DNA from 3 places in the Acinetobacter sp. ANC 4973 genome. Region 1 is predicted to be linked to each of the others. Evidence: predicted binding sites of a transcription regulator. Region 1 holds the regulator's gene; each other region holds the start of a gene.
The links. Region 1 encodes PhoB, which activates phosphate uptake and scavenging genes when phosphate is short. Its sites were predicted from a motif close to TGTCATNAANCTGTCATAA; they were not measured.
Positions count from the first base shown of each region.

Region 2: B9T30_RS15165 (porin) is a predicted target of PhoB. The motif match lies at 7,268-7,286, and genes of this name have one in related genera.
Region 3: B9T30_RS09385 (inorganic phosphate transporter) is a predicted target of PhoB. The motif match lies at 1,194-1,212, and genes of this name have one in related genera.

Region 1 is NZ_NEGM01000003.1:221,814-232,734, forward strand. Features, by position in the region: gene B9T30_RS05720 (SDR family NAD(P)-dependent oxidoreductase) at 1-217, opposite strand, end outside; gene B9T30_RS05725 (TetR/AcrR family transcriptional regulator) at 449-1,156, shown strand; gene phoB (phosphate regulon transcriptional regulator PhoB) at 1,378-2,088, shown strand; gene phoR (phosphate regulon sensor histidine kinase PhoR) at 2,114-3,472, shown strand; gene B9T30_RS05740 (glutathione S-transferase) at 3,860-4,507, opposite strand; gene B9T30_RS05745 (OsmC family protein) at 4,596-4,997, opposite strand; gene B9T30_RS05750 (pirin family protein) at 5,022-5,969, opposite strand; gene B9T30_RS05755 (GGDEF domain-containing protein) at 6,295-7,566, shown strand; gene guaA (glutamine-hydrolyzing GMP synthase) at 7,889-9,472, opposite strand; gene B9T30_RS05765 (NirD/YgiW/YdeI family stress tolerance protein) at 9,625-9,993, opposite strand; gene B9T30_RS05770 (DoxX family protein) at 10,129-10,545, opposite strand; gene B9T30_RS05775 (DedA family protein) at 10,738-10,921, shown strand, end outside.
Region 2 is NZ_NEGM01000021.1:4,861-15,781, forward strand. Features, by position in the region: gene ftsB (cell division protein FtsB) at 1-280, shown strand, start outside; gene ispD (2-C-methyl-D-erythritol 4-phosphate cytidylyltransferase) at 270-962, shown strand; gene rodA (rod shape-determining protein RodA) at 1,046-2,182, shown strand; gene B9T30_RS15140 (cyd operon YbgE family protein) at 2,236-2,532, opposite strand; gene cydX (cytochrome bd-I oxidase subunit CydX) at 2,536-2,637, opposite strand; gene cydB (cytochrome d ubiquinol oxidase subunit II) at 2,670-3,815, opposite strand; gene B9T30_RS15155 (cytochrome ubiquinol oxidase subunit I) at 3,812-5,410, opposite strand; gene cydP (cytochrome oxidase putative small subunit CydP) at 5,410-5,601, opposite strand; gene B9T30_RS15165 (porin) at 6,044-7,126, opposite strand; gene B9T30_RS15170 (HIT family protein) at 7,381-7,794, opposite strand; gene B9T30_RS15175 (YARHG domain-containing protein) at 7,827-8,099, opposite strand; gene B9T30_RS15180 (NAD(P)-dependent oxidoreductase) at 8,181-9,053, opposite strand; gene B9T30_RS15185 (alpha/beta fold hydrolase) at 9,064-10,134, opposite strand; gene B9T30_RS15190 (O-succinylhomoserine sulfhydrylase) at 10,272-10,921, shown strand, end outside.
Region 3 is NZ_NEGM01000006.1:36,546-47,466, forward strand. Features, by position in the region: gene B9T30_RS09385 (inorganic phosphate transporter) at 1-1,146, opposite strand, end outside; gene metH (methionine synthase) at 1,582-5,274, shown strand; gene B9T30_RS16555 (transposase family protein) at 5,415-5,702, opposite strand; gene B9T30_RS16345 (transposase) at 5,775-5,981, opposite strand; gene B9T30_RS09405 (lysozyme inhibitor LprI family protein) at 6,346-6,699, shown strand; gene def (peptide deformylase) at 6,800-7,279, opposite strand; gene B9T30_RS09415 (amino acid transport protein) at 7,498-7,701, shown strand; gene B9T30_RS09420 (DEAD/DEAH box helicase) at 7,891-9,978, opposite strand; gene B9T30_RS09425 (DUF2505 family protein) at 10,225-10,722, opposite strand; gene B9T30_RS09430 (hypothetical protein) at 10,851-10,921, opposite strand, start outside.

The DNA of each region.
Region 1 (10,921 bases):
AAAGCTTCATTGCATCACGGTCGGCAACATCTAACTTTTGCGTTGTGACACGAACATTACTTTTTTCTAGCAATTCAACGGTTTGTGCTAAACCTTGTGCATTAACATCACTCAATGACAAATGACACCCTTGTTTCGCCAAAAGAACAGCCAATTGCTGTCCAATGCCCGAACCTGCACCTGTAATTGCTGCAACTTTATTTTTAAAATTTTTCATGACTCATCCTTATTCAATTCTTTCTGCATCATCAAGCCAAACAGATTGGTTATTTTTTTACTGCAATGATGTACAGTTCATCCACCCAATATAATTTTGACAATACTCATTGTCAATATAATATTAGATCAACAACAGAATAAAGACCCTCCTTCGATTTCCAGCATAGGTCTACGCACAAATTATTGTTAACATAGGGCAAACCTTGATTGCATTTGGCACACGACTTTTATGACTGAACCACACGACCATCTCCAAGAAAAACAAAAGAAAACGTCAAAAACCAAAGAACGTCAATTTAAAGGCTTATCTTTAACTGAACGTAAACAAGCACGTCGTGAAAAACTGATTGAAGCGGGCATTGAAGCTTATGGTACACATGGTTTCTTTGCGGTTACGGTCAAAGATATTTGCAATCAAGCCAAGCTTACCGAGCGCTATTTTTATGAATCTTTTAAGAAAAGTGATGAACTTTTTCAAACTATCTTTTTAACCTTAATTGATCAATTACAACACAATGTGATGCAAGCCATCATGCAGGCATCCACCGATCCACGAAAAATGATTGAAGCAGGTTTAACCGCTTTACTCACCACATTAAGAGATAATCCACGAATGGCACGAATTATTTATATCGATGCCATGCTGGTTCAAGAACTGCATAATCAAGCCACCATTCATGAAACCATGTTACGCTTTGACCGTATGATTCAGGCCTTTGTCATGCTGATGATGCCGCATATTGATCGCTCAGAACGTGAAATTTCCTTCGTTGCTACGGGGCTGAATGGTTATGTGACTCAAATTGCGATTCGTTGGGTGGTCAGCGGCTTTAAACAATCGCTGGAAGATGTTTTATCATCGTGTAGTATCGTTTTTTTATCATTGCTGAATACTTTTTCAGAAAAAGGAAAAATATTAAAAAAAGAAAACCCATGATCATGAGCATATCAAAAAATATTCAAAGCTTTGAATTTGTTATATTTATATGACTGATTTATTTTAAAATCTTGATTTTATCAGATAAAAATTGTCACATTTATTTGCTAAAATGGGCAGAGTGCCCTTTTCTGCAATGATACTGTCATAATTAATCTTTGTAATAAGCCTGTCATAAATACAAAACGGTTCACCGTTAACATCAAATAGGATATTGCGTTGTGAAAGATGACTATATTTTAATCGTCGATGACGAACTTCCCATTCGAGAGATGATTCATACCTCTTTAGACATGGCAGGCTTTCAATGCTTACAAGCAGAAGATGCGAAACAAGCGCACCAAATGATTGTGGATCAACGTCCTGCACTTATTTTACTCGATTGGATGCTACCGGGTGGGATCAGTGGCGTTGACTTGTGTCGCCGCTTAAAACGTGACGAGACACTGACCGAAATTCCAGTGATTATGCTGACCGCACGCGGTGAAGAAGACCATAAAGTTCAAGGTCTCGATGCAGGTGCAGATGACTATATGACCAAGCCTTTTTCTACCCGAGAATTGGTTTCGCGTATTAAAGCGGTGTTACGTCGTGCCAATGCGCTAAGTGGCGAAAAAACCATTGATGCCAATGGTTTAATCCTTGACCCAGTGAGCCAACGTGTTAGTTTTGGTCAGAACATTTTAGAGATGGGTCCTACCGAGTATCGTTTATTGGCCTTCTTTATGACCCACCCAGAACGTGCGTATACACGCGCTCAATTGCTGGATCAAGTTTGGGGTGGTAACGTATATATTGAAGACCGTACCATTGACGTGCATATTCGACGTTTACGCAAAGTGCTCGAACCATATGCTGTAGACCGCTTTGTCCAAACGGTTCGTGGCACAGGTTATCGTTTTTCTACCCGCGCGGATATCGCTTTAGGTTAGCCGTTTTTTAGGTAAATTGTGTTTTATGTATGAACCGTACCCTGTCCCAGAATTGACACGAGAACATCAAAAATTTCGCTACAGCAGCTTATGGACTTTTGCGAAGCAAGATTTACGTCTACTCGCCTTTCTCCTGCTGATTGCCAGTTTTATTGGCATCGGGATTGGGTATTTTTGGATTTTAATTTTTATCGCTTTTAGCATCTTTTTTGTCCTGCAATTACGTTCATTGTATTTGGTCAATGAATGGATTTCTAATCGTCCTTATGATGTACCGCCTAATTTAGACGGCATTTGGGGTGCATTACTATTTAATGTTTATCGTGCACAGCGCCAAGAACGTATTGTACAAGCAGAAATGGTCGGCTTAATTGATCGTGCTCAATCCTCACTGGTGGCATTAGCAGAAGCCGTGGTGTTAATTGACGAATCACACCAAATTGAATGGTGGAATCCAGCAGCAGAAAAATTGCTGGGGATTCAACCTCTAGACCGTAGGCGTAATATTTTAACGATTCTACGTCAGCCTAATTTTATTGAATATTTTAATCATATTGACCAAGCACCTGACGGCTTAAAAATGAAATCTTCAGCTTTTGAAGATCATTATGTGCAAGTTAAAATGACCCGTTTTGGTGGAGAAAGTCGCTTATTGGTGGCATATGACGTGACGCGTATGCATAACCTAGAACAAATGCGTAAGGACTTTGTCGATAATATTTCCCATGAATTACGCACGCCACTGACTGTACTGAGTGGTTATATTGAAACTTTTACCGATCAAGAAGATTTAAACCCGCGCTGGAAACGTGCCTTTGACCAAATGCAGGCACAAACCAAACGGATGAATGCCTTGGTCAATGACTTACTGTTGCTTTCACGTTTAGAAAGCAACAAACAAATTGCCAAAAATCAGATTATTGAAATGCCCAGTCTGATGAATCAATTATTTGATGATGCGCAAGCCTATAACGTTGATTATGGGCATACACTGAACCTCGAAATTGATAGTCATTGTGACCTGATTGGTTCGGATATGGAACTTGCCAGTGCGTTTAGCAACCTCATTACCAATGCCATTAAATACACCCCCAAAGGGGGCACTATTACCATGGGCTGGCACGATGACGGAGTACAAGGGTATTTTACCGTTGAAGATACTGGCATTGGCATTGACCCCAAACATTTACCCCGTTTAACCGAACGTTTCTATCGTGTCGATAGCGCACGTAGCCGTCAAACTGGGGGAACAGGTTTAGGTCTAGCAATTGTCAAGCATGTGCTCATGCAACACGGCGCACACTTAGAAATTGAATCGAAAGAAAATCAAGGTTCAACCTTTAAAGTGGTGTTCCCGAAAGAACGTCTCTACCATATGAGCTAACGATATCAGCACTTTATAGTGCCTGTTTTTTAAACTTAGTATCAATAATAGACTTCTTTTACAAGTCGTTTCTTGATCAAAATGAGTAGTTCGTAAAGCCAAAATTTAAAACAAATTTTAACAGGTATTGAATTCATGAGTGTGGCATGGATGCCACACGTTTCCCATCCTTGCGCTGCATTTTAAAGCAGTGCTTAAAACTGGCTCAGGATGTCGTGTATGGGAAACAAAAGGTTTTTCTTGCGTAGCAGTGCTCCTCATTTTGACCTTTCAAAAGTAGAAATACTGCCTACGCAAAGGCATAAAAATTGAATTCATCAAGTGAGGTAGTGCTGATTTTAAAAAATCAAATATTGAACATTTTTTGATTTATACAAACTATCTAATTTAAGCTAAATTTTGCTCTTTCAAGCGTGCACGTTGAAACGCTGGACGTTGCGCAATACGTTGTAGATATGCCTTGATATTTGGATAAGAACCCGTTGTTCTGGATTGAATCGCTTCTAATGGAAACCACATTTGAACATCTGCAAAAGAAAATGTACCAGCAAAATATTCATGCTTGGATAAATAATCTTCCAAATATTCAATATGATCTTTTAAACGAGGACGAATAAATCCAGTCTTGACCCCGACTGTTATTTTTTCTGCAATCGGCTTAATCAACCACGGCACATGTTTGGGTACATTATTCATCACCAGCTGCATCACCAATAAAGGCATTAACGAACCTTCCGCATAATGCATCCAATAACGATACTGCTGCTGTTCTGCTTTATGCTGCGGTTTAAACTGCTGGTGCACATCATAGCTTTCTTGCAAATACTGTAAAATAACCGCAGATTCCGCAATGGTTTGATCATCGTCGGTTAATACTGGTGCTTTCGCCAAAGGATGCACCAATTTTAATTCAGGGGGTGCAGCAAAAGTCGGTAAGCGCTGATAAAACTGCACTTGATAATCAAGTTCCAATTCCTCTAAAGCCCATAAAATTCGAAAAGAACGCGACTGATCTAAGTGGTGTAATGTAATCATTTTTTGACCTCTATTTTTATGCTTTGACTATACGCATCGCTCTAAAAAAATGACACCCTGCTTTACACAAAATGTCATAACTATCGGGTCATTCAACAAGTACGGTCTTTATCTCTACACTACGCAACAAGGTTTTGGTCACAGGCGTTTTACTGCTAATCTCTAAAACTTTTTGCTTCAGTTCCTCCGATAGCGGCTGTGCAAAAGATAAACGACGTTCAATCCATTCTTTGCCTTCTTTATTGGCATAAAAGTCAGCTTCAACCGAAAACTCACCCAACTCAAGCCCTTTATGGCTGGCGTACATGCTTAGCGTGATCATGGTACAAGAAATCAGGCCAGAACAAATCAAATCATAAGGTGCAGGCCCTTGATCTTGTCCACCAAAAGACTCAGGTTTATCGGTGATAAATTGGTGTGTGCCACTTCTCACCTCACCCGACCAAGGTTCAGCAAGCGTTCGTACTTCAGCATTTGCAATAATTGCCATAATCATGAATCCTCTATTTTGTTTTTATCGCGATGCACGCATTTTATCTGGGAAGGCAGGTGCTTCTAATCTTGGACCTGGATAATCCGCAATATCACCAAAGCGTTGATCTTGATTAATCCATTGATCTCGGGCAAGGCTCAGTTCTTCCGGCGTACGTCCGACAAAATTCCACCATAGCAATATCGGTGACTCAAACGGTTCGCCGCCTAACAATAAAATACGACTGCCAGCATGCAACTGAATTTCAATTTCAGCCAGACCGGGCTCTAACACCACCATATTGTCTTCAGTCAATTCATGACCATTCACCACAGCCGTCCCATCCAAAGCCATAAAACCATGTTCAAAGGTTGGATTGAGTTGAAGTCGCGTGGTGGTCGATTCTTTTGCGGTTAAATCGACACCGAGTAATTCGGTATGCACCGCAACAGGAGATTTGGTTTTTAAAAACTCACCAACCAAAATGGTGAATTCCACCTGATCTTTTTCGACTACGGGAAGTTCTGGATAATGGTCAAAACGCGGTGCCATATTTATTTTATCATCAGGCAATGCAATCCAAAGCTGAGCAGCATGCATATGGGTTTCCGTTTCTGGCGCAACTTCAGTATGTGAAATACCATAACCTGCGGTCATCAAATTGACCTGCTTCGGGCGAATCAATTGTTTGGTGCCTAAGCTATCGGTATGCATCATGGTGCCTTCAATCATCCAAGTGAAGGTTTGTAAACCCATATGCGGATGTGGGCCAACATCTAAACCATCACCTTGAGGAAAAGTGACTGGCCCTGCATGATCTAGAAAGCACCATGCGCCAATTAAGCGTTTGTGGCGACTGGGCAATGCACGTTTAATGACGGTTCCCTGCCCAATTTCTGCACTACGCAAAGGGAATTCCTGAATAAATTGATTCACGTATTTTTCACAATCGTCTGAGTTAGAAAGCTCTATATAGTTACTATTGGTCATATTCTTATCCTAAGTCTTACGGACTAAACCGTGCTTTTAATGTCTTCATCTATTCTTATCATCATATAGACTCTTACACACTCAGCCTATAAGTCAGTTAATACGCTGAATACTATGTATAGGACAATATCATTTTTGAAACTTTTCTTGATGAGCAATCCTTTGCTGATTGATCTAATTGAATATTAATCTCTTATTCATATGAATTTTATACATATAAAAAAAATTGTCACAATTGCACTAACCGTTCAGTATTTATCTTATATACAAGTTTTATTCTTCAGCATATGATTCTTTACGTACACCCCATACAGGGCTGATTTAAATGTTTAGGAGAGATCAAAAAAGCTCTCGTGACAAAAATGATAAAAATAGTCATCATTTTAAAACACCTAGAGAAAAAAAATTTAACCATGAAACTGCTTATATTTTACCTGAGCAAGTGTGTAGTGCTGAAAATCGAAAAATAATAGAACAAGCATTAGATGCTCCAATCACGCGTATTCCAATACAATTTCAGCAATATTACTTAAACTATCAAAATAAACACCAACGACAATTTTTAAAATACGTTAATTACATTGGTCAACTTACATTTTTAATCTATTTTTTTGTAGATTGGTTCTTATTACCTGAAATCGTTATGATTTCTGCTATAGCGCGGCTCAGTTTGGTACTAGGCGCAATACTCATCAATATCTTCTTCTTCCGTTACTGTAAAAATATTAATATTTTAGACAGTTTACTGCCTATTTATGTCGCAATAGCCGCGGTCGTCTGGTTAGGACTGTTGTATTTATCACAGAGTCCACTCGTTCACACCTATATCTATGCTTCTGTTATTTTTATTTTATTGGGCAATTTATGCATACAGGTCTCCTTTCGATATTCCATATTTACCTCTTTACTCACTAGTGGAATTATTTTAGGAGGAGTATTTAACTTAGTCAGTTTTCAGGAAGCTATCCTATTTTCATTCACATATACCCCTGTTTTATTACTCAGCATGTATATCAGTTGGAATAATACTTTAAATTCAAAACGGAATTTTTTACGGGTTTTATTAAATGATTGGAATTATTACGCTTTATGTCAACTTGCTCATACAGATGAACTAACCCAACTCAATAATCGTAGACAATTTATGCAGATGGCTGAAAAGACCATTCAGAAATGGCCAAAATATAATTTAGCCTGCTTACTGATGTTTGATATCGATTTTTTCAAAAAAATTAATGATACCTACGGACATGATGTCGGGGATGAGGTTCTTCGTATACTTGCTGAGATTTCTCGCCAAGAAATGCGCTACACCGATGTACTCGCTCGTTTTGGAGGCGAAGAATTTATTGCCTTATTGCCCAACACCACACTGGATGAAGCAATTATTATTGCCAATCGCTTATGCCAGAAAATTGAAAACCATCAAATTTGTATTCAAAATAAATTGTTTTTCAACTTTACCGTGTCCATTGGTATCTCTCAACTGCAACCACAGCAAAACGATTTAAATTTACTGATTAAAAATGCAGATATTGCACTCTATGAAGCCAAGAAAAATGGACGTAATCAAGTCGCCATTTATACGTATAAATAACTATAAATTTTCTTCATCGAAACGATTTTAAAAAATATTCTTACGCTTAGTACATCAAATTTAGTTCTTCTTCACTTAATCCTAATTATTGAGCAAAGCAATTGACAGCATTTAAAGTTTTGATAGCAACATTTTCTCTGCCAATAATTTCATGAATAAGAGCCTTCACGGATCATAAAATAAAAAAATTTCTCTTTAACGATTTAATTTTAAATAAAAAGAGCGCCTAAGCGCTCTTTTTGAAGTAATTTTTTACTCACTGCCGCAGGCATAGCCTTTGCCGTAATTTAGGCAAGAAGCGTTGCTTCTTGAAATCCCTAAATTATTCCCACTCAATCGTTGCTGGTGGTTTAGACGATACGTCATAAACAACTCGTGAAACATCAGCAATTTCATTCATGATACGTGTTGAAATCTTATCAACCAAATCATAAGGAAGATGTGCAAAACGCGCTGTCATAAAGTCAACCGTTTCAACTGCACGAAGCGCAATCACCCATGCATAACGACGACCGTCACCTACAACACCAACTGATTTAACTGGTTGGAATACCGCAAATGCTTGCGCAGTTTTATCATACCAACCGCTGGCACGAAGCTCTTGCATGAAAATATCATCTGCAAGACGTAAAATGTCAGCATATTCTTTTTTCACTTCACCCAAAATACGCACGCCCAAACCAGGACCTGGGAATGGATGACGATATAGCATTTCAAACGGTAAACCTAAAGTAGTCCCTAAACGACGTACTTCATCTTTAAACAAGTCACGAATTGGCTCAACCAATTCAAAGGCTAAATCTTCTGGCAAACCACCCACGTTATGGTGTGATTTAATCACATGTGCTTTACCATTTTTAGTTGCCGCAGATTCAATCACGTCAGGGTAAATTGTCCCTTGTGCAAGGAAGTTTACGCCATCAAGCTTACGTGCTTCTTCAGCAAATACGCCAATGAATTCACGACCAATGATTTTACGTTTTTTCTCTGGATCAACTTCACCTTTCAGTGCAGTTAGGAAACGCTCTTCAGCATCGGCACGAATCACACGGATACCCATGTTTTTTGCAAACATGTCCATCACTTGCTCGCCTTCGTTCAAACGAAGTAAACCGTTATCTACAAATACGCAAGTCAGCTGATCGCCAATCGCACGGTGTAAAAGTGCCGCAACAACCGATGAATCAACACCACCTGAAAGACCTAAAAGAACTTTTTGATCGCCAATTTGTTGACGTAATTGTTCAACGCGGAGGTCAATGATGTTTTCAGAATTCCAAAGATTACGACATCCACAAATGCTGTGCACAAAGTTAGACAGTAACTCAGCACCTTTTGCAGTATGGGTCACTTCTGGGTGGAACTGCACACCGTAGAAACGACGCTTTTCATCGCTTACCGCTGCAAATGGACAGCTTGGCGTGCTTGCAGTGACTGAGAAACCTTCAGGGATCGCAGAAACTTTATCGCCATGGCTCATCCAAACATTGAGTTTGTTGTCGCCACTTTCAGAATCAGCATCGTTTAAATCACCAAGAAGCTGATCACGAACCAATACATCTACAGCTGCATAACCAAACTCATGAACTGTACCTGGCTCTACTTTACCGCCAAGCTGCTCTGACATGGTTTGTAAACCATAGCAAATCCCTAATACAGGTACACCTAAGTTGAACACAACTTCTGGCGCACGTGGACTACCTTCTTCATGCACACTTTCAGGCCCACCAGACAAGATGATACCGTTCGGATTAAACGCACGAATGTCTTCTTCAGACATGTCATAGGCATACATTTCAGAATAAACACCAGCTTCACGTACACGACGTGCAATAAGCTGACTATATTGAGAACCGAAATCCAAAATCAGGATACGATCTTCAGTAATTTGGGTATTGGTAGTCATGGATAAACCACTATGCAGGCAAACGAATATAAGCGCGACATTCTATCATTTTTATCTGCTAGACGCACACCATTCATCCAAGGCACACATTCAATTGATTGCATTATATTTCAGCACTAAAAAAGCACCCTTTTTCGGGTGCTCTATAGCAATCAATCCATCACTTTTTCTATTTTAACCACTTCAATATCGGTTGGTTTATAACGATGCTTATCCACTTCACCAATGGCTATAATTTTGTCACCCACCTGAACACCTGCCGATTTCCAAAGATCATCATCGATTTCAAGTAAAATTAAACCTGTGCCATCATTAAACTCATAATGTTCTTGGTTTAAATGCTTCACCAAAATACCCGTTAAAGTGACAGCAGTTTCGTCTTTTAAATTTTTAACCTCTGCCACTTTCACCTGATTGCTTGCAGCTTCTCGAATAATAATATGATCGTCCTTACCCGCCCAAGTATTTACCGTTGTAAAAATAGAACTAGTGAATAGAATAACCATCAAAATCTTATGCATATTTATTTTCCTATTCTAAAGTGCGCTAAAATTTTATCTAAACAAAATTTGAACCCTCTGTACGCTGACTTTTTGTAATTTCAAGGCCATTGAAGCCAGATAAAATCACCCTTTATAACGCTAAAAATCAATCTATTATTTTTCAATATGATGATCTAGGCTGAATTTACCCGCACCGTGTAACATCAAGAACAATAGCCCACCCGTCATGGCCATATTTTTCATAAAATTAATTGCATCTTCTGCACCATTATGGAAAAGGAAAGCCGTGATCAAACTAAATACCGCTAAGCCCAATGCAGCAAAGCGTGCTTGAAAACCCAATAACAACGCCAAACCACCTCCAAACTCAACCAAAATGGTTAAAGGTAGCATGACTCCGGGTACACCCATCGACTCCATATAGCCAACAGTTGCACTATAAGCCGTGATTTTCCCCCAGCCTGCAATAATAAAAATATAAGCCATCAGAACACGCGCAATGAGACTGATCAAAGCATCGGCCTGTGGGCCTTGTAGCAGATTTTTTAGTACAACATTCGGATTTAACATGAGGTGACCTATTCAATATTTTTGTGATGATGGATTGATACTAGGCTGTTTTTTTTGCTGAATAAAGCAGCTATTTGTAGATACATCGTTGCAAATATAGAATGATTAAACTGGAATTTATTTACGTTTTTATACTGACTTTCATACCTTAGACTGCTAGGATTTCAGCACATTTTCGCTGTCTGTGACCCCATGGAACTGATTGATTTTATATTACATGTTGATGACCATTTACTCGAATTTATCACCAATTATGGCATCTGGATTTATGCCATTCTGTTCTTAATTATTTTTGTAGAAACGGGTTTAGTGGTGATGCCATTTTTACCGGGTGATAGCTTATTGTTTGCCGCAGGTGCGCTAGCTGCCTCAACGG
Region 2 (10,921 bases), on a different contig from region 1:
AAAATTAGCCCAAAAAATTCAACAACAAACAGAAATAAATACGGAATTAAAAGAACGTAATCGTGTTCTGGCTGCTGAAGTGTATGATTTAAAAAATGGTATTGAAGCGATTGAAGAGCATGCACGTTTAGATTTAGGTTTGGTTAAGCCAAATGAAACGTTTGTGCAAATGAGCATGATTGGAACGCAGTATAAGCCGATTTATATTGATCCAAATGCAAAAATAGATTTAAGAACCAATGAAGATGGCCAAGAAGAAGTGCCTGTAAATGCGCCATAAAATTTGGGCGGTTATTCCTGCTGCAGGTTCTGGAAGTCGTTTTTCTAAAACTGAACTTAAACAGTATCAAATGATTCAAGGTCAGACTGTATTAGAACATACTGTGAGTCGTTTGAATCAATTGCCTATATTGGGTTATGTGTTGGCGATAAGTGAAGATGATTCAGTTGCTAAAACATTAAATTTTGTTCAGTTGGATAAAGCTCATTTTTGTGTGGGCGGTGCAGAGCGTGTTCATTCTGTGCTGAATGCATTGACTTATTTGAGTCGAATAGCTTCAGCTGATGATTTGGTTTTTGTACATGATGCTGCACGTCCATGCGTTACTCAAGAGTGTTTGAATCGTTTGGTGCATACGGCTATTCAAGAGGATTGTAGTGCAATTTTAGCCATTCCAGTCCGTGATACTTTAAAATTTGTGGCACAGCACGATAATATTGATACGACTGTGAGTCGCGATCATTTATGGCAAGCACAGACTCCGCAACTTTCAAAGTTAGGCATGTTGAAGTATGCCATTGAGAAAGCATTGCAGGATGGTATTACGATTACGGATGAAGCCAGTGCTTTAGAGCATATAGGTGAAACGGTGAAAGTGGTACAAGGTCGTTCAGATAATATTAAAATTACTTATGCTGATGATTTAGAACTGGCTAAATTAATTTTAGCTTCACAAAAATAAAATAAAAAATGGCGCCAGATGTATTATCTCTGGGGCTTTAAATTTATACTTTGCCATCTCATCTACACATTCAAATATTTCAAATGATACCATCACCTCAGTATCGTTTTTTACGTCACTCTTTACGTGATGGTAGAAGCATTAAAAATGATTCATCTAAATGGAAAAAATGGCATTTAGACCCTTGGTTATTATGCTTTTTAGTTCTGAATGCGGCCTTGGGTTTGATGGTTATTTATAGTGCATCAGCTCAAGATTCACAAATGGTTCTTCGTCAAGCCATTAGTTTTGGTGTTGGTTTCATCGCCCTGTTTATCTGCGCGCAAATTCCACCAAAAGTTTATCAAGCGGTTAGCCCTTATTTTTATATATTTGCCCTTTTTATGCTGGTGATGGTACTGGTCATTGGTGAAACTCGTATGGGGGCAAAAAGGTGGATTAGTCTACCGGGAATTGGCAGCATGCAACCCAGTGAATTTATGAAGTTTGCAATGCCTTTGATGATGGCATGGTATTTTTCGCGTCGTCCATTTCCACCTAAGTTCTTAGATATTATTATCGCTTTAGTGCTGATGATCATTCCTTTTGTATTGGTAGCTTTGCAGCCTGACTTGAATATTGGTTTGATCATTCCGGGCATCTTTGTTTTATTTTTAAGTGGTATGTCTTGGAAATTGATTGTGGGTGCGCTTTCGGCATTTGCGGTTGCAGCACCTGCACTTTGGATGTTTGTGTTGCAAGAGTATCAAAAAAAGCGTGTGTTGACTTTGTTTGACCCAGAATCTGATGCTTTGGGGGCAGGTTGGAATATTATTCAATCCAAAATTGCAATTGGCTCTGGCGGCTTAACAGGTAAAGGCTACCTTGAGGGAACGCAATCACACTTAGGTTACTTGCCTGAACATCATACCGATTTTATTATGTCGACTTATGCAGAAGAGTTCGGTTTTATTGGGGTGTTTCTGTTAATTAGTTTATTTGCTGCCATTATTATTCGTTGTTTAATGATCGGAATGAATAGCTTTCATAACTTTGGGCGTTTATTTGCGGGTGCGATTGGGCTGACTTTCTTCTTTTTTGTGTTCTTAAGTTCAGGAATGGTGAGTGGTATTCTTCCTGTGACAGGTGATCCATTACCATTGATGAGTTATGGTGGAACCGCTGTAATTTCCATGCTTGCCAGTATGGGGATTGTGATGTCGATTCATAGTCACCGTTAATGAAGCAATAATCGTGTTAAAAAAGCCCTTAATAAATTAAGGGCTTTTTGATTTTAAGCGAGGAGCCAAGTGTAGTAGCCCCAAAGCATGAGTGGCCATGCAATGAAAGGGCTAAATAACCATTTCCATAACCAAAACTTTGGAATAAAACCGACACCGTGAATAAAACCACCTGAAATACCAATCATAATAAACATCATGGCACGATGGCTGTATTCACCATTGGCATCCAGCATTGCAGCAGGATGGATGAGTAAAATAGCAGCAAGAGGCAATGCCAACAAAAATGAGAGGGCCATTGCAAATTTATTCGGCTTTTTTTCTGTTGTTGTCACTGCCACTTCCGTCATTTTCTATTCCTCATCTAAATCTTGATTGTGTTCAATGTAAAGAGCACTGAGTACACCTGCAAAACACGCCATCAAGATGCCAAGAATCCAAGCGAAATACCACATAACTATTCTCCTTATTTCTTGTAGACACAACCTTAATAAAGGCTGTGTGAGTTATCTTGAACGTGTTTATTGGTAATGACACCCCACATCTTATAGTAGCACCAAGTGGTGTAAACTATAATGAGTGGGACAAAAATACCCGCGACAACAGTCATCACAGTAAGTGTATTTTGACTTGAAACAGCATCCCACATGGTCAAACTTACGGTTGGATTAATGCTTGATGGCATGAGGAATGGGAATAGTGCAAAACCAGCCGTTAAGATGGAACCTGTTACGGCTAAAGTGGAGCCTGTAAAGCTAAGACCCGCTTTATTTTTACCAGCAGCCAAGACAATCAGTAATCCACCCAAAACTGCAGCAATTGGAGCAAGCATAGTGATTGGATAGGTTGAATAGTTGTTCATCCAACCGTGGTTGCCATTGGTGAGTACTTCTTTTGCTAATGGGTTGGCTACACCATTGGTATCAAAAGGTTGTACTAATGTATAGCCTTCAATACCACCGAAGTATAACCATGCACCTGCGCCTAAGAAGCAAACTAAGTATACGATGCCCATAATTTGAGTTGCTTTTGCAGAGCGTTGACGCAAAACACCATCGGTACGAAGCATGAGCCATGCACCACCATGCGCACACAGCATAGATAAGCTGACTAAACCACAAACTAGAGCAAATGGATTGAGTAGGGCAAAGAAGCTGCCTGTGTAGGTTGAACGGACGGTTTCATCTAATGTAAAAGGTACGCCAAGGAACATGTTGCCAAACGCGACACCAAACACTAAAGCAGGAACTGCACCACCAACAGCTAAACCCCAATCCCAAGACGTACGCCATTGTGTATTTTGCAGTTTAGAGCGGTAATCAAAGCCTACAGGTCTTAAAAATAAAGCAAATAAGACCAGTAATAGTGCCCAGTACATGCCCGAGAAAGCAGTGGCATAAACCATTGGCCAAGCAGCAAATAGTGCTCCACCAGCGGTCACGAACCAAACTTGGTTGCCTTCCCAGTGTGGTGCAATCGTATTGATTGCAGCACGACGTTCATCATCTGTTTTTCCTACAAATGGCATGAGTGCCATTGAGCCCATATCAAAACCATCTGTAAGTGCAAAACCAATCAGTAAGACACCAACCAATACCCACCAGATGATTTTGAGAAGTTCATATTCGATCATGATTGAGGCTCCTCAACTTTAGCGTGATTTGCATTATCTTTTGCTGCTAATTTCTCGAAATGATATTTACCTGTGTGTAACGAACTTGGACCTAAACGAGAGAATTTGATCATCAAGTACATCTCAATAATAAGAAGTACTGTATAGAATGCTGCAAGTGCAATGATTGAACCCCAAACATCGCCAGTACTTAATGAAGAAGTTGAGAGATGTGTAGGTAAAACTTCACCAATCGTCCAAGGTTGACGACCTACTTCAGCAACATACCAACCCGTTTGCGCTGCAACCCATGGTAAAGGGAGAGCAAATAGAGCGAATTTAAGTAACCACGGTTTGCTTTCTGCATTGCGTTTTGCTACAGCAAAAGTTGCAAGGGCAAATAACAACAACATTAAGAAACCAGAGGCCACCATGGCACGGAAAGCCCAGAATAAACTTGGAACATGTGGAATGGTGTCTAAAGCGGCTGCTTTAATATTTGCTTCAGTCGCATCAACCACATTTGGTGTGTATTTTTTAAGAAGTAAGCCATAGCCTAAGTCTTTTTGAGATTGTTCAAATGCTGTTTTTAGTTCCGCTGATTGATCACCGGCACGAAGTTTTTCTAATTGTGCATAAGCAACCATACCATTACGGATACGTGCTTCATGCTGAATAACGAGGTCTTTGATGCCCGTTACTTCTTTTGTTGTAGAACGAGTTGCGATAATTCCCATGAGATAAGGGATTTTGACTGCATAGTCCGTAGTCATGGTTTCTTTATTTGGAATACCAAATAAAGTAAATGGTGCTGGTGCAGGATGGGTATCCCATTCCGCTTCAATTGCTGCAAGTTTAGTTTTTTGCACATCACCGATCTCATAACCAGACTCGTCACCTAGTAGAATCACCGATAGTGTAGATGCTAGACCAAAGATCGCCGCAATTGCGAATGAACGACGGGCAAAAGGTAAATCACGTTTTTTCAATAAGTAGAAACTTGAAATCGCAAGTACAAAAATAGCACCCGTTACATAACCCGCTGAAACGGTATGTACAAACTTAACTTGAGCGACTGGGTTAAAAATCAAGGCACCAAAGTCAACTAACTCCATACGCATGGTTTGATAGTTAAATGCTGAACCGACTGGATTCTGCATCCAACCATTGGCGACTAAAATCCATAGTGCAGACAGATTGGAGCCAATAGCAACCAGCCAAGTGACCGCTAAATGTTGAGCTTTAGAAAGTCGATCCCATCCGAAGAAGAATAAACCAATAAAAGTGGACTCCAAAAAGAATGCCATCAGGCCTTCAATTGCAAGTGGAGCACCAAAAATATCACCCACATAATGTGAATAATATGCCCAGTTTGTACCAAACTGGAATTCCATGGTTAAGCCAGTGGTAACCCCTAAAGCGAAGTTAATACCGAAGAGTTTTCCCCAAAATTTAGTCATGTCTCTATAAATTTCTTTACCAGAAATCACATACGTGGTTTCCATAATGGCAAGAATAAAAGCCAGACCTAAAGTCAGTGGAACAAAAATAAAATGATACATCGCGGTCATCGCAAATTGGAACCGCGAAAGATCGACCACGCTTTCAGAAATCATCAACGTGTCTCCTTGATTTGGGAAGGGCTGCCAGCAATATGCTCGGCAACTTGATTGTCAAAATTTTTAGGAATGGTCGGAGCATCGAACCAGATATGTTTGATTGTTAGTAAGAGAACGATCTTAATTATTAATATGATCGTGATTTCTCGCACTAATTTTTGATTGAAATCTTTGGGGATTAAGCTCATCTACATAAGCCTATTTTGAAACATAAGATCTATTATTAACAAAACAATAATAAAAATAAATAGCTGGAACACTTAAAATAAAAATATATTATTTAACTTAATTTAAACAACAACTTAAAAAACAGGTTAAACAAAAATTAAACTAATATTTCAGGATTTTAAAGTTGAGTAAAATGCTTTGTATTGGTTTTTTGTAAAACCAACGAAAATGCTTTAGTATTATTTTAAAGTTGACTAAAACAGTTGTGTATTATTAAAAACTGGTATTTAAGATAATGTTTATCAAATGAGATTGATTTTTATTTTAATTAGAATTTTGCATTTAAGCATAACAATAATGATGGAGATATTTTTAAAACAGTCGATTTTTTGCGGCATTTGGTGTGATTTTGTGAAATAAAAAAGACCACCTTTTAGGTGGTCTTTTTTAATTCATTTGAACTTAGAATTTGATTTCCATGCCTAAACCATAAACATTTTCGTCAGCATTTGGAATTGCAGCAGCAGCTCCAGCGCTTGTACGTTTGTTGTCCCACTCGCGTTGTACTGCACTCGCGAATAATTTTGTTTGGCTGTTTAATTTATAATCTGCACCAATACCCCATTGTTTTGCAGAGGTATCGCCCGTTACTGTAGCTGTAGTCCAGTCAGTGTCAGCTTCTTGATATTGAGCTTTAAAAGACCAAGGTGTATTTCCAAGCTTGTACGTTGCTGAAATTAACCATGCATTTTCTTCTACATTACGATAGGTTTCAGTACCTAAATAATCAGAGACTTCAGCAGTTTGCCACATCGCACCTAAAAATAAGCCTGTCGCACCAATTTTACCTAGGTCGAAAGAAGCACCTACACGGATTGCGTCAGCAGGAGCATTTGAAATGCCAACAGCCGCGAAGTCACCTATAGATTTGAAGTTTCCTGAAATAACACCTTCTAAGCCGAGGTCTTTATTGGCATATGAAAGTGAAGTGGAGATACCATCGCCAATGCTGTCACGAGCACCGTCAGTATAAGTTACTGTACTGCTGGTAGATTCACCTTGTTGAGCTTGAAGAGCAAATACTAATCCACCCATCAGTTTAGGATCGGTTTCAATCCCAATGACATTTTCTACACGTTCTTCACCATACATCATTTCTTTGATGTCGGCATGTGCATAGTCATTAAATACGTCACGGTATCCATTAGCAGCATCTTTAAATGGTGTATCCATGATACCTGCTTTTAAGGTTCCTAGATTAGCCCACTTTAAACCAGCGAAAATATTACGTTTTTTAAATACGTCATCACCGCCATCTACATCAATTTCCCATTCAGCTTGGTAAACTGCTGAGAGTTTCTCAGTTAGTTTCTCTTCCCCTTTAACACCAAGGCGTGAAGCATTTGAATTGACTTCTACTTTGTCATCTTTTCCATCATCGTAGCTGTCGACACTTACATTCACTTTACCGTACAAAGTTGGTGCTGCTTGCGCTGCACTTAAGCTTAAAGTTGTAACTGCTGCAGCGAGAAGCAATTTTTTCATTGAGATTTCTCCAAAACACTGTTCTTAATGGCGATAGCCTTGCTTGACTCTTTTTTTAGTTTGCTTAAGTACAAAAAGTTACAGAAGCTAACCAACTTGCTAAGCAGTATCTGTAATGGATATGACAGTGCGGTGAAGAAAAAATGACAGTTTGGTGACGTATTAAGGTTTTTTTATTTGGATCTAATATTTTTTATTATTATGGACTTATAAAAAATGGAGCCTAAACTCCATTTTATTTTAGATGATTTAAATTAAAGTGCGGCTTTAATTTTTTCAGCCAAGACCTTAATTTTTTCTTGATCACCCATGTGTAAAGCATGTTTACCTAATTCATGTACTGACGTTGGAATTAAGTGGAAATGCACATGCGGTACGGTTTGACCTGCTGCGGCACCTGAAAGTTGCATGAGGACAACACCTTTGATATCCAATGCTTTTTCCATAGCTTGTGCAATTTTTTGCACAATTTGAATGGTGTAAGCAGCAGCTTCTGGTGCGAGGTCAAGCAGTGTTACAGCTGGCGTTTTAGGGATAACCAACGTATGGCCTTCAGCTTGTGGCATGATGTCCATAAACGCAACAACTTGATCATCTTCATAAACTTTAATGGCAGGAAGTTCATTGCGGATAATGCGTGCAAAAATATTTTGATCATCGTAAAGCATGTCTAATCCTTAAAAGTAATTGTCTGCTGTAATTATTTACAGTTCAATTCTTTCTGACGATCTTTGATGGCGTCAAGTCGTTGTTGCTCTTTTTCTGAAAATTTTGGTTTAGTTGTATAGCAATTATCATTATTGCCAAACCTCGCCTTAGCTTCCGGATCTTTAAAGCAGAAACCTTTAGATGCATAAATGACATCATGGTCATTTTTCAATTGTTGACACTCTTGCTCGGCACTTGCTGCAAAGGTATTTGCCCCGATGAAGGTTGCAAGGCTTGCAAACATTGCAACTGTAAACTTAGTCATGAGAGTTTCCTCAGGTTTAACATTGTGTAAAGCACATCATCACAATATTAGGTTTAGTTATCATTATTCAATGGCGAGTTATTACTCAAGTGTAATTTTACTCCATGATTCATACATTTTTACAGCACTGGAAAAGTCACTGTCTTTTTCTGATAAATCGCTAGAAGCTTGAATTAAACTTTGAGTTAAAGCAATGACAGGCGCAGAGAGCTTCGCTTCACGAACCAAGTCTAATGCAATACCTGTATCTTTGGCTAATAATGGCAGCGCAAAGGTCAGTGGAAAACTACGGTTTAAAATGCGTTGCGGTAAAACTGTTTCGGTCACACCACTTTTTCCGCTTGAGGCATTAATACAATCAAGGGCTTCATGCAGGTTGACACCGTGGGCTTTGAGGGCAGTAAAGCCTTCTGCAACAGAACACAAATTTACGGCCAAAAGCATGTTATTTACAGCTTTAACTGAAAACCCTGCACCAGAACCCCCCACATGTTTAATCAGTTTACCAAAAGCTTGCATCGCAGGTAGAGCTTTTTCAAAAGCAGCCGATTCGCCACCAACCATAACCGTTAAAGTTGCTGTTTCTGCACCAATGGTTTGCCCACTAACAGGTGCATCAAGAAAGTCGATATTGTGTAATTTTAATTGTGTTGCTAGATTTTTGGCAGATTCAGGTACACCACTGGTGCAGTCGACCCAGATGGAACCTGATTTGATTTTGACAGTGGCAATCAGTTCTTCAACGTCTTTGCTGGTCGGTAAGCAAGAAAAAATAACATCGGCTTGAACGGCTTGCTCAAGTTCTACGGCTTGGGTGCCATATTCAGTTGCATGTTGCTTGGCTTTTTCAAAATTCCGATTCCATACATATACCGTATCAAAATGTTGAGGTAAATGTGCCGCCATGCGGTAACCCATAGCACCTAGGCCGATAAATGCAACTGACTGAATCATGGTATATCCTTTATATTTTGCTCGATCTCTGTTTTAGCCAAGTGGTCATCAATGGCCAGAACTCATTTGCACTTGATTGGCTCGACATTAGGCCTAAATGCCCACCGGGGATAAGAGTAAACGTGACATCTTGGCTATTTGTCAATTCAATTAAAGGCTTAACAGCCTCTGCTGATACGATCTGATCGCTACGACCTGCGCCAATCAATAAAGCGCATTGAATATTTTTTAATTCGATATTCTTATCTTGTAATTGTATAACGCCATTTTTTAGTGGATTTTGTAGCCAAACATTAAAAATCATGTCTTGATTGATGCCACCAGGATAATCAATCATTTTGTTGAGAAAATTCCCCATGGTGGCATGTTCGTACAAGGCTTGGGTGTTATCTAAATTCAAAAAAAGCCGCTTTTGGCTATGAAACCAGCCTTTGGGATCAATGATTTTAAATCCAATCGCATTGAGTAAGCCCGAGGTGTGGATAAAGCTTTTTGGCACAGCTTCAGAATAAATTTTATTTTGTAGTGTTTTATTTTTAGCAATAAGTTGATTCACCTTTTGAAAAAGTTTACCGGTACGACCAGAGGCATAACTATCTACAGGACTACCCAGTACGATCAAATTTTTGACAAAATTGGGTTGCCGCAAAGCACAATAGAGCACCACGAAAATACCTGCCATGCTCCAACCATGTAATGAGATTTCTTCACTATTTGAGTGCTTACGAATCTGCTCGATACAATGGGGAATGGCATCATCAATAAAAGACATAAAATTTAAAAAACGATCTTTATAGTTATATTGTCCCCATTGCACCAAATAGACATCAAAACCACTATGCTGAAAATGTTTGACCAATGAGCGATAAGGGTAGAGGTCATAAATGGCCATGTTGATTGCAAGCGGGGCAACAAAGACCAGCGGTTCTTTATATTGTTTATTGGGCGATGCGTAATAACGAATACGCGTTTGTTTATATTCGGCAATAACGTCATACGCCGTTGTTTGTGATAAAACCAGCGAGCTTGAATCAAACAAACGAGTTGATAAGTTTTTTAGTTTATTTTTAACGTGAAGCATGGCTGCTTGTACTCGCCCATGAGTGGATTGATCGAAGTGTAGGCGATATTTATGCATTATACCTTGACCTTAAATACCATAGACGCTCAAAATGTTGGCAATTATTCGCAACGGCAATTCAGGACTGGGTAATAAAGATGAGCCAGCAAGACGACATTGAATACCAATTAGACACTTTAGCCATTCGTACAGGTCATACACGTAGTTTTGAAGGTGAGCATGGTGAGCCAATTTTCCTCACTTCATCTTTTGTTTATGAAAATGCAGCAGAGGCGGCAGCTAAATTTTCAGGTCAAGAACCGGGAAATATTTATTCACGCTTTACCAATCCAACTGTCGCCATGTTTGAAAAGCGTTTAGCTGCTTTAGAAGGGGCTGAACGGGCTGTTGCAACAAGTACGGGTATGGCTGCAATTATGGCTGTTGCAATGTCGTATCTAAAATTGGGTGATCATGTTATTTGTTCACGTGCTGTGTTTGGTTCAACTGTATCTTTATTTGAAAAATACGTGGCTAAATTTGGTGTAAGTGTTGATTTTGTTGATTTGACAGATTTAGCGGCATGGAAAAATGCCATTAAGCCTGAAACCAAGTTACTGTTTGTTGAATCTCCATCTAATCCACTGTCTGAAATTGCAGATATTCAGGCTTTGGCTGATATTGCACATGCCAATGGTGCATTGTTGGCGATTGATAACAGTTTCTGTACACCAGTTTTGCAACAACCGATTAAATTTGGTGCAGATTTAGTGGTTTATTCAGCAACCAAATATCTCGATGGTCAAGG
Region 3 (10,921 bases), on a different contig from region 1:
ATACATGTCATTGCGAATAATAGATGTATCTGCTTCAGGAATATCTTTTAAATCACGATACTGAGCTACACGATCACCCAAATGATCCGTTAAGCTTGCTAGAGCAGGAATGACGTCTTTATTCATTTCTTTGGTTTGAATGTATGACGTCAAGACTTCACGTGCTTGAGTATCCGAAATATTGCTATGATTGGCGTACATAACAGTCGCAGTTTGATTTGATAATTGATCAAATGACTGAATATGTTGAGTATCTAAGTTTTTATTCAACGAATACGCTAGCGGTACAACACCAATCAGAATGAGCATAATTAAGCCCATACCTTTTTGACCATCGTTTGAACCATGTGCAAAACTGACACCGGTACAGGTAAAAATTAAGATGGCACGAATTAAAGGCGGTGGTGGCTTATTACCTTCAGGCGGTTGAAAAAGTTCGACTTGTTTTTTGAAAACTTTTTTCACTAACAAGAATACGACCGCAGCAAAAGCAAAACCAATTAAAGGTGAAAACAGCAAGGCTTTGCCGACTTTCATCACTTGGTCCATATCTACACCGCTGGCACCACTACCGGCATGCAAGATGTAGTTCATAATTCCCACACCTAAAATCGAACCGATTAAGGTATGTGAACTTGACGCTGGAATACCCAAGAACCAAGTCCCTAAGTTCCAAAGAATAGCGGCGATGAGCATGGCAAAAACCATGGCAAAACCTGCCCCAGAGCTGACATTCATAATCAACTCGACAGGCAATAAAGCAATGATGCCGTAAGCAACAGCACCACTTGCAACCATTACACCAAGAAAATTACAAAAGCCTGCCCACATCACAGCAACAGGTGCAGATAAAGCATTGGTATAAATGACTGTAGCAACCGCATTGGCAGTGTCATGAAAACCATTAACAAATTCAAAGCCTAAGGCAATCAAAAGTGCAGTGGCTAAAAGAATAACGGAATATAAACTTAAAGTTGGAACATGTGACAAATCAGCTGCAAGTTGAAAGCCGATGTACACCAAAGTAGAAATAATAACCGTTAAAAACACCGGCATAAAAAATTTCGGTGTGGCAACATGCACATTCGTCGATTTCTGTGGCACGGATTGCACCTGATCTTGGACGGGAGGAATATTAGAATTCATGCAGACGGTTCAAGGGGATAATAAAATCCCCTTATTGTTCAATTTAATTGTGACAATTATATGACAAAGAGGTGCCATATAAAGCCAAATTTTAACAATTGAGCTAATTTAAATCACTCCCGCTTTATTTTAGGGAGCTAAATTCTTTTAAATCCATCATTTTGCAATCTTTGAAGCTCAAAATAAATTGCGCCGCAATATTTCAAAATATTTGGATCACTGCATAAAAAATCTTTCTAATTCCGTTCATCACTCAATTTTTTTCTTATCTGGACTCAGATCATAGCTGAGCCATATTTCAATTCGATGAAAAATTCAGCACAAATAGGGTTATTTAAAAACTGTGTCTTACTAAGTCGGCTGAATATTCCTCAAATGTAGTGTAATTCTGCTAAAATCATGCCCATTTTGTATTCCATCGGATTGGGGTTATTTATGTCCACGCTTGCCACCCTAAAAGAGCTTCTCACCAAACGCATCCTGATTATTGATGGTGCTATGGGCACCATGATTCAACGCCATCAATTAGAAGAAGCAGATTATAGGGGTGAGCGTTTTGCTGACTGGGCCTCTGACTTAAAAGGCAATAACGACCTTTTAGTGCTGACGCAACCGCATATTATTCAAGGTATTCACGAAGACTATCTAGATGCAGGTGCAGACATTATTGAAACCAACAGTTTCAATGGTACGCGTGTTTCCATGTCGGATTACCACATGGAAGATTTGGTTCATGAGATTAACTTTGAAGCGGCACGTATTGCCAAAGAAGCCTGTAAAAAATATTCAACCCCTGATAAACCTCGTTTTGTCGCAGGTGTACTTGGACCAACATCACGTACCTGTTCAATTTCACCCAATGTAAATGACCCTGCTTTTCGTAATGTCACTTTTGATGAACTCAAAGAAAATTATATTCAAGCCACACATGCCTTAATTGAGGGTGGCTCTGACATCATTCTGATTGAAACTGTTTTCGATACACTTAACTGTAAAGCTGCAATTTTTGCCGTGAAAGAAGTCTTCAATCAAATTGGTCGTGAATTACCCCTGATGATTTCAGGCACCATTACCGATGCTTCAGGTCGTACCTTAACGGGCCAAACTGCTGAAGCATTCTGGAACTCGGTACGTCATGGCGATTTACTTTCGATAGGTTTTAACTGTGCGCTGGGTGCAGATGCCATGCGCCCGCATGTAAAAACTGTAGCGGATATTGCAGATACTTTCGTTTCAGCCCATCCCAATGCAGGCTTACCCAATGCTTTTGGTGGTTATGACGAAACACCAGAAGAAACCGCAGCATTTTTAAAAGAATTTGCGATGAGTGGTTTGATTAATATTACTGGCGGCTGCTGTGGTACTACGCCTGACCATATTCGTGCTATTTACAATGCAGTTAAAGATATTAAGCCACGTCAAATCCCAGAGATTAAACCTGCCTGTCGTTTAAGTGGTTTAGAAGCTTTTAATATTTATGATGATTCACTGTTTGTAAATGTCGGTGAACGAACCAACGTTACAGGTTCAAAAAAATTCTTACGTTTAATTCGTGAAGAAAATTTTGCTGAAGCACTTGATGTTGCACTACAACAAGTGGTTTCAGGCGCACAAGTCATCGACATTAACATGGATGAAGGCATGCTCGATTCGCAAGGTGCGATGGTGCATTTCCTAAATTTAGTCGCGTCCGAGCCTGAAATTTCCAAAGTACCGATCATGATTGACTCATCAAAATGGGAAATCATTGAAGCCGGCTTAAAATGCGTACAAGGCAAACCGATTGTTAACTCGATTTCCTTAAAAGAAGGTTATGACGAGTTTGTACATAAAGCACGTTTATGCCGTCAATACGGTGCTGCTATTATTGTCATGGCCTTCGATGAGGCCGGACAAGCTGATACTGCGGCACGTAAGCGTGAAATCTGTAAACGCTCGTATGATGTATTGGTTAATGATGTGGGCTTCCCTGCTGAAGACATCATTTTTGACCCGAACGTGTTTGCTGTGGCAACGGGTATTGAAGAACACAATAACTACGCGGTTGATTTCATTGAAGCGACAGGTTGGATTAAACAAAATCTTCCCCATGCCATGATTTCAGGTGGTGTTTCGAACGTATCATTCTCATTCCGTGGCAATGAACCTGTACGTGAGGCGATTCACTCGGTGTTCTTGTATTATGCCATTAAACAAGGCATGACCATGGGCATTGTAAATGCAGGCCAAATGGCAATTTACGATGATATTCCCAAAGAACTCAAAGATGCAGTTGAAGATGTTGTTCGCAACCTGAATCAAGGTGAAAGCGGTCAGGATGCAACTGAAAAACTACTTGAAGTTGCAGAACAGTACCGTGGTCAAAGTGCTGCACAAAAACAAGTTGAAAACTTAGAATGGCGTGATCAACCTGTAGAAAAACGTCTTGAACATGCGCTGGTTAAAGGTATTACTGCATTTATTGATGTCGATACCGAAGAAGCCCGTTTAAAATCTACTCGACCTTTAGATGTAATTGAAGGCCCGCTCATGGATGGCATGAACGTGGTTGGTGACTTATTTGGTTCGGGTAAAATGTTTTTACCGCAAGTGGTAAAATCGGCTCGTGTGATGAAGCAAGCCGTAGCATGGTTAAACCCATACATCGAAGCTGAAAAATCAGGTAGCCACTCGAAAGGTAAAATCCTAATGGCCACCGTAAAAGGTGACGTTCATGACATTGGTAAAAACATTGTAGGTGTTGTACTGGGTTGTAATGGCTATGACATTGTTGACCTTGGCGTGATGGTGCCTGCGGAAAAAATCTTACAAACGGCCATTGATGAAAAATGTGACATCATTGGTCTGTCAGGTTTGATCACACCATCGTTGGATGAAATGGTTTTTGTTGCCAAAGAAATGCAGCGTAAAGGCTTTAATATTCCACTATTGATTGGTGGTGCAACAACATCTAAAGCGCATACTGCGGTAAAAATTGATCCGCAATATTCTAATGATGCGGTGATTTATGTCGCCGATGCTTCACGTGCGGTAGGCGTTGCAACAACATTGCTATCGAAAGAAATGAAACCTGCTTTTGTTGCAGAGCATCGTGCTGAATATGAAAAAGTTCGTGAACGTATTGCCAACAAACAGCCTAAAGCTGCAAAATTATCTTATGCAGAATCAATTAAAAATGGTTTAAGCGTTGACTGGGACAACTATGTTCCACCTAAACCAAATTTTATCGGCAGCCAAGTCCTGAAGAATTATCCACTTGAAACCTTAGTGCCCTATTTTGACTGGACACCATTCTTTATTTCTTGGAGTTTGGCTGGCAAGTTCCCTGCTATCTTGACTGATGAAATTGTCGGTGAAGCGGCAACAGATTTGTATGAACAAGCCCAACTGATGTTAAAAGATATTGTAGAGAATAAGCGTTTTGATGCTCGTGCCGTCTTTAATATCGCTTCGGCTAAACGCACAGGTGCAGACACGGTTTCCATTTATGATGAAAATCAAACGGCAACGCATCAGTTTGAACATACTCGTCAGCAGTCAGATAAGGTCTCTAAGAAACCAAACTTATCATTGGCGGACTTTATTGCGCCTGAAGAGACAAACATTGAAGATTACCTCGGTGGTTTCACTGTATCAATTTTTGGTGCAGAAGAAATGGCCCATGAATACAAAGCCAAAGGCGATGACTATTCTGCTATTTTGGCGCAATCTTTAGGTGACCGTTTTGCCGAAGCCTTTGCTGAGCATTTACATGAGCGTATTCGTAAAGAGTTCTGGGGCTACCAAGCCTCTGAGCAACTGTCAAATGAAGACTTGATTAAAGAAAAGTATGTCGGGATTCGACCTGCACCGGGTTACCCTGCTTGTCCTGAACATTCTGAAAAAGCAGTTTTGTTTGACTGGTTGGGTTCTACCGATAAGATTGGCACCCAATTAACCACTAGTTTTGCGATGTGGCCTCCTTCAAGCGTAAGTGGTTTCTATTACAGCAACCCACAATCTGAATACTTTAATGTCGGTAAGATTGCACAGGATCAGTTAGATAGTTATGCAGAGCGTAAAGGCTGGTCTATGGATGAAGCGAAGCGTTGGTTGATGCCAAACTTGGATGATTCGATTGATATTTAAGTAAATCCCCTGACCCTTCTTTATAAAAAAGGGGAACTTTTGCGTATCCAACGAATTACGTGACAGCTCCTCCCTTTTTCAAAGGGAGGTTGGGAGGGATTAATTTACTCATTTTTGTATTAATAGACCGCTTTCATAAATCATTTTTTACTCAACTTCAAGTTGCAGATTCCAGCGATTAAATTGAATCTCAAACTGAGTCTTTTACCTCTATTTAGATAATGCTCAGCAAGGGTTTTGAAGGTTTTCAGACTGCCAAATACATGCTCAATACCTATTCTTCTTTTATTGATTTCTTGATTATAGATGTTGAGCTCAGTATCCAATTTACAGTGTCTTTTGGATTTTAACGGCAATAAGCTATTCGGATACACAGCATACATTCCCTGATGACCTTTATCTGTAAGGACAAAAGCCCCGAAAGGGATCTGATTTAAATTTCATTTGAATAGCCCGAAATCATGCACAGCACCTCGACCGGTACATAAACTCAGAATTTTCTAAGTTTTGTAGTGAACGATAACCTGTACTTTAAAGGTATGTGTCTTTTTCTTGCAGCTAGCTTTTTTCTGTTTTTTAGGACTTTGAATTGGAATTTCTGTTGCATCCACGATCACAATATTCCAGTCAATACCTTTACCTTTAGGTAAATTCTTCGGTAAATTAAACAGATTAGACTGAATCGGGCAGTCTTCGACATGACGCACAATTCTTGAAACTATCGGCTCTGAAACATCGTAACTCGTAGCGACAGAAACAAAGTTCGATATTCTCTCAAATAACTCAAACAGAGAAAAATTTGATCCTCCAAGCTTAACTTAGATGCTCTGCCTTTCTCTGGAACATGTTGTTTTATGCTGCTCAACCATTAATACTGTGTGTCAAAAATCTTTTTTAAGCCGATATATTTCATACCTGAATGCTGCGAATTTTACGGTACAGATAATCAACAAAAAGAGGTTTATGTTTTGATTTATGAAAGAGATCTATTAAATGTAGGGCTTTAACATTACGAAATACTAATTTTTTTAGTAAAATCTTGAATACAATATTTAATGGTTAAAACTAATAATGAATAAAAGTGTTTCTTTTCTTATTTTAATTTTATATTCAAACTTTACCTTTGCAGAATGTAAAAATGCGAATGTTTATGAGAGCATTGATTGCTATGAGCAACAGCTCAAGATAGACAAAACTAAACTGAACAAAAGTTATCAAAAACTTTATAAGTCTTTAGATACCACGGGTCAAAAGGCTTTAGAAAATTCACAAAAATCATGGCTAAACTATAAAAACACACACTGTGATGAACTCGTCGCTTACTTTGCCACACAAGCTCAAGGCGCAGGTTCAAAACTTATTACACTTTCATGTAATGCTGATTTAACACAAGAACGTATTAAACAATTAAAGGATCTAGAATAAAATCTGAGTTCATAATGATTTAGTATGAACTATCTTCTCTAACCCTATTTTGAAAAAATAGGGTTCTAAAATTTCCCCTAATATTCTAAAAAAATAATTTTTAAACTTTCTCCACAAACAACACCCCATTCAAATGATCAACTTCATGCTGAACAATCCGTGCAGGAAAACCATGAAATACGGCTTCAACTGACTCACCTTGTAACGTCAAATATCTCAGCTTAATCATTTCCGACCGAGCCACTTGCCCACGCTCATTAGGCACACTTAAACAGCCTTCTTCACCTAAAATGGTACTTTCAGACTGTTCTAAAATTTCAGGATTGACCATCACCACAGCATCCATTTCGGGTGCATCGGGATAACGTAAATTTGGCCGTGAAGCCACGATAATAATGCGTTTAGATACATACACTTGTGGCGCTGCAATACCGACACCATTACGTTCAAGCATGGTGGCTTGCATGGCTGTGGCTAGTTCATTTAACCATGAACTATTCAATTCCGACTCTACAACTGATGCAGCTTTTAAAGTTAAAATAACTTCGCCACGCTGTGCTACAGCTAAAATTGCACTCATGTTTTCTTTCCTCTATTTCAATTTAACCATGTCAAATTTTAATAAGACAAACGTTCCTTCAATATTAAGCATATCTTTTTTATATTATTTTGAGGCGATCATATTCAAAATGAATCAACAGTTATTGATTTTATATTTACCCTAAAAAGCATCATCATTTAAGCTAAATTTAATCTTCTACTTTATAATAAGCCCAATTCCACATAAGCATAATAAAGATGAACACTACTCAACTTTTGCTCGGCGTTCTTTTTAGTTCTATAGGTTTGGGCTATTTTATTTATGGTAAAAAACAAAAAGTGACTGTGCCTTTGGTCTGTGGTTTAGTGCTGATGATCTTTCCCTACTTCATTGAAAATACAGCAATGTTGACATCTATAGGTATACTGCTCTCAATCTTGCCTTATTTTATTCGACTTTAAACCGCGACAGAAACATGCCATGTATTGTATATAGATACTATGTCTCATCTCATTCTTTACTGCCATGATGCATAACAACAAGTTTGAATCAGACTCATGTATTCTAAAAAAAGTACCTCCCTCTTTGGGATACAATAAAATCTGTGCTTATCTTAAAGATGTTTAATTTACATCTTGAACTTAAACAAGTTAGTCGATTAAACGTAGCTTTTTCAAACGTGAACGAATACCGCCTTCTTTACGCTGATGTAGCTGTGCTATTGCTTTAATTGATAGTTTTTCAATCATAAACGCATCAATCATTTTAACTTCTTCATCTTCTGTCCATACTTTTCCAATCATAGAACTATCTTCTAAATCCTCAGTCAAAGGTACTTGCTCAGGTTCTAATAATTTTTTTGCTTCTGCATGCAACTGCTTTACTTCAGCTAAAAAGCCCTTATCTTCACGTCCTAAAATAAACAATTGCAATTGTGCACGCGTCATCCCAACAAATGCTAACTTTTTCTCAGAATCTAAATCACGGCTATCACTTTCTAAACGTGGCATATGATCTAAACCAATAAAAAACACATATGGAAACTCCAAGCCTTTCGATGATTCCACATTTAAAATTTTAATTGTATTTCGAGTAATATCTAATTTTTTCTTTTCTTGGCTGCTAAATACCATATCCACTTCTAATTGTGGACTGTAATGTAAAATTTTATTTTTAAGCTGCTCAGCCAAAATATCGTATGCTTCTGATTTGGCTTGTAATACAGCAATATCACGAGCTTCAATATTTTGTCCAACCAAAAAGCGGATTTTACGTGCAATTAAATCTGCTAAATGTTCAACATCATCCTGATGATAAATACTTGGAAATTCACCTTGACGGCATTCTCCCGTATCTGGATCTAATACTCGGTCAAACTCATCTTGGCTCTTTAAACTTTCAAGTAATTTTGGGTTTAAAAAACTACGTGCAATATCTAAAATTTCTTTGGTATTTCGATAACATTTACTTAATTCAGTGGGTCTTTTACCTTGAACTTGTAAACCTATAGATTTCCAACTTGGTTTTGCACGGTTAAAAATATTTTGTGCTGGATCATAACAAAATAAAATATTATCCGAGTCATCTTTCACTAAACGCGTTAAACCTAAAATCCATTCTTGGGCAAAATCTTGCCCTTCATCAATTAAAATAGCATCATAGAATTGCTGTTCTAACATTTTTTGCTGATCAACATAATCGAGTAATATTTGTCCTACTCGACCATTATAATCATTCTGTTTTTCAAAAGGCTTAAACTGTAAATTTGCTTGGGTAATATGTTTAACTACGGCATGAAAATTACGTACTTCAATTTTATCTTGATATTCCTCACCCAACATACTTTTCAGGTGATTACATAAAGAGTTGTTATAACAAACAACTAAAATTTTCCAATCTGGATAAATGGTTTTTAAGTATTTCGCACGACAAGCTAAAACCAGCGTTTTACCACTTCCCGCGACTCCTTTTAAAATACGATGTCCATCATCAATATTTTTTGCAACTAATTCCTGAGCAATATCTAATGCTTTAATTGCCTGAGGTTCAGCATAAAATAGATCATCTTGTTCAAAATTATTGACCCGAATTTCGGGGAAAATCATATAGCGTAATGCCTTTTCTTCAGCATAGCTTAATGGCGGAAATGAAAATTTAATACCATTAAAGGCACGAAATAATTGAGATTTAAAATGCTGCTGATCCTCAATTATATTGGTTTTTCTTACTTTTAAATCATCTTTAAATAAAACTTTATGTTCTGTTGTAATTGCAGGTAATAATAATTCAATTTCTTCAGCTTCAAGTCGTTTTAACTCTGTATAAACTACACAAAAACTAACAGGAAATTTTAAATGCCCTTTATAACGTCCAGCAGTATGGGTAAATAATGCCGATTTTTTACATTGATTCAATACATTAAGCATGTACTTTCGGACTTGTTGCTCAGGATTTTGTACAGAAACTACTGCATTATTTTTATCATAAAAAGTACCCATAAAATTTTCTGGGTTAAGACTTATAAATCTATCTTTAGACCAGTCTTTAACTTCGATCACCAATAAACCATGTTCAGGTAACCAGACAATAAAATCCGTATAACGTCCTAAAGCCTTCGGTTCATACCAGATAATCGCAGCATCATCTTGAAAAGCATCTGCAAGCAACTGATAAACTTTTCTCTCTCCAGACGTTGCCGATTTTAAATGCCGTACACTTGAAGGTATTAACTCTGCCACGTGATCACTTTTTTATCTAAAGAGTAGAAACATTATGGACAAAATGTGAATTTTATCAATAATTTTCATTTAATTTTATTCAAATTATTCTCCGTGTATTACTTATAACTTTTTAAATAAATAAACCTATTCAGTAGAAATGAGCATTATTTTCTATAAAAAAATCGCCCTTATTTTACAAAAATAAGAGCGATTCGATTAGTTAAGCAAGAGAAAGAACGAGCTTAAATAACTTAGTCTTTTAAATTAAACTATTAAATTTTTCTTTAATTCATCTTCAACAATTTGGATTTCCAAATCACTAAATTTACGAATTTCACCTTCAGCATGTTTTTCTAGCAAGCCACCAATCAATGGCACTTTAATTTTAATGGTCCAATCTAATTGAATATTCACTTGCTGCGCATTCCCTGTAACAGAGCGCTCACCTTGTGCTTCTAAAGGTAAATTTGCGCCCAATTCAACGGTCGAAGTCAAAGCATCTAGATTGGTAATATCTGTACGTTTTAAGCGAAATGCATCTTTCAGCAGCTTTTTAGCAATATCTGGAATATTGACATCCAAATTATAAGCACGCTTTAAAGTGTAAATATCACCCACAATTTGCGATTCTAAAATTTCTAATTTTTCTCCCGGAATACGTTTACAAACAGCCTCATGCATCTCTGGGTCTGCTGCTAAACGACGAAACTCATCCAAAGAAACACCATGAATGGTGGCATTGACGGTAAAACGATGTGCCATGTTACTATCCTTTATTTTTTAATTATTTAAATATCTTAAAACCATTAGATCAGCACTGATCTAGCATATTTTAGCGCGGTTTATTTAATTGAATTTTAGTCATGCTGTCATTGACCGAGTATACAAAACTATTCTGGATGAATGCCACAGCGTATTTCAATTTTCTCGGTGCAGGAAATACTCACAAAATGCTTCCGAT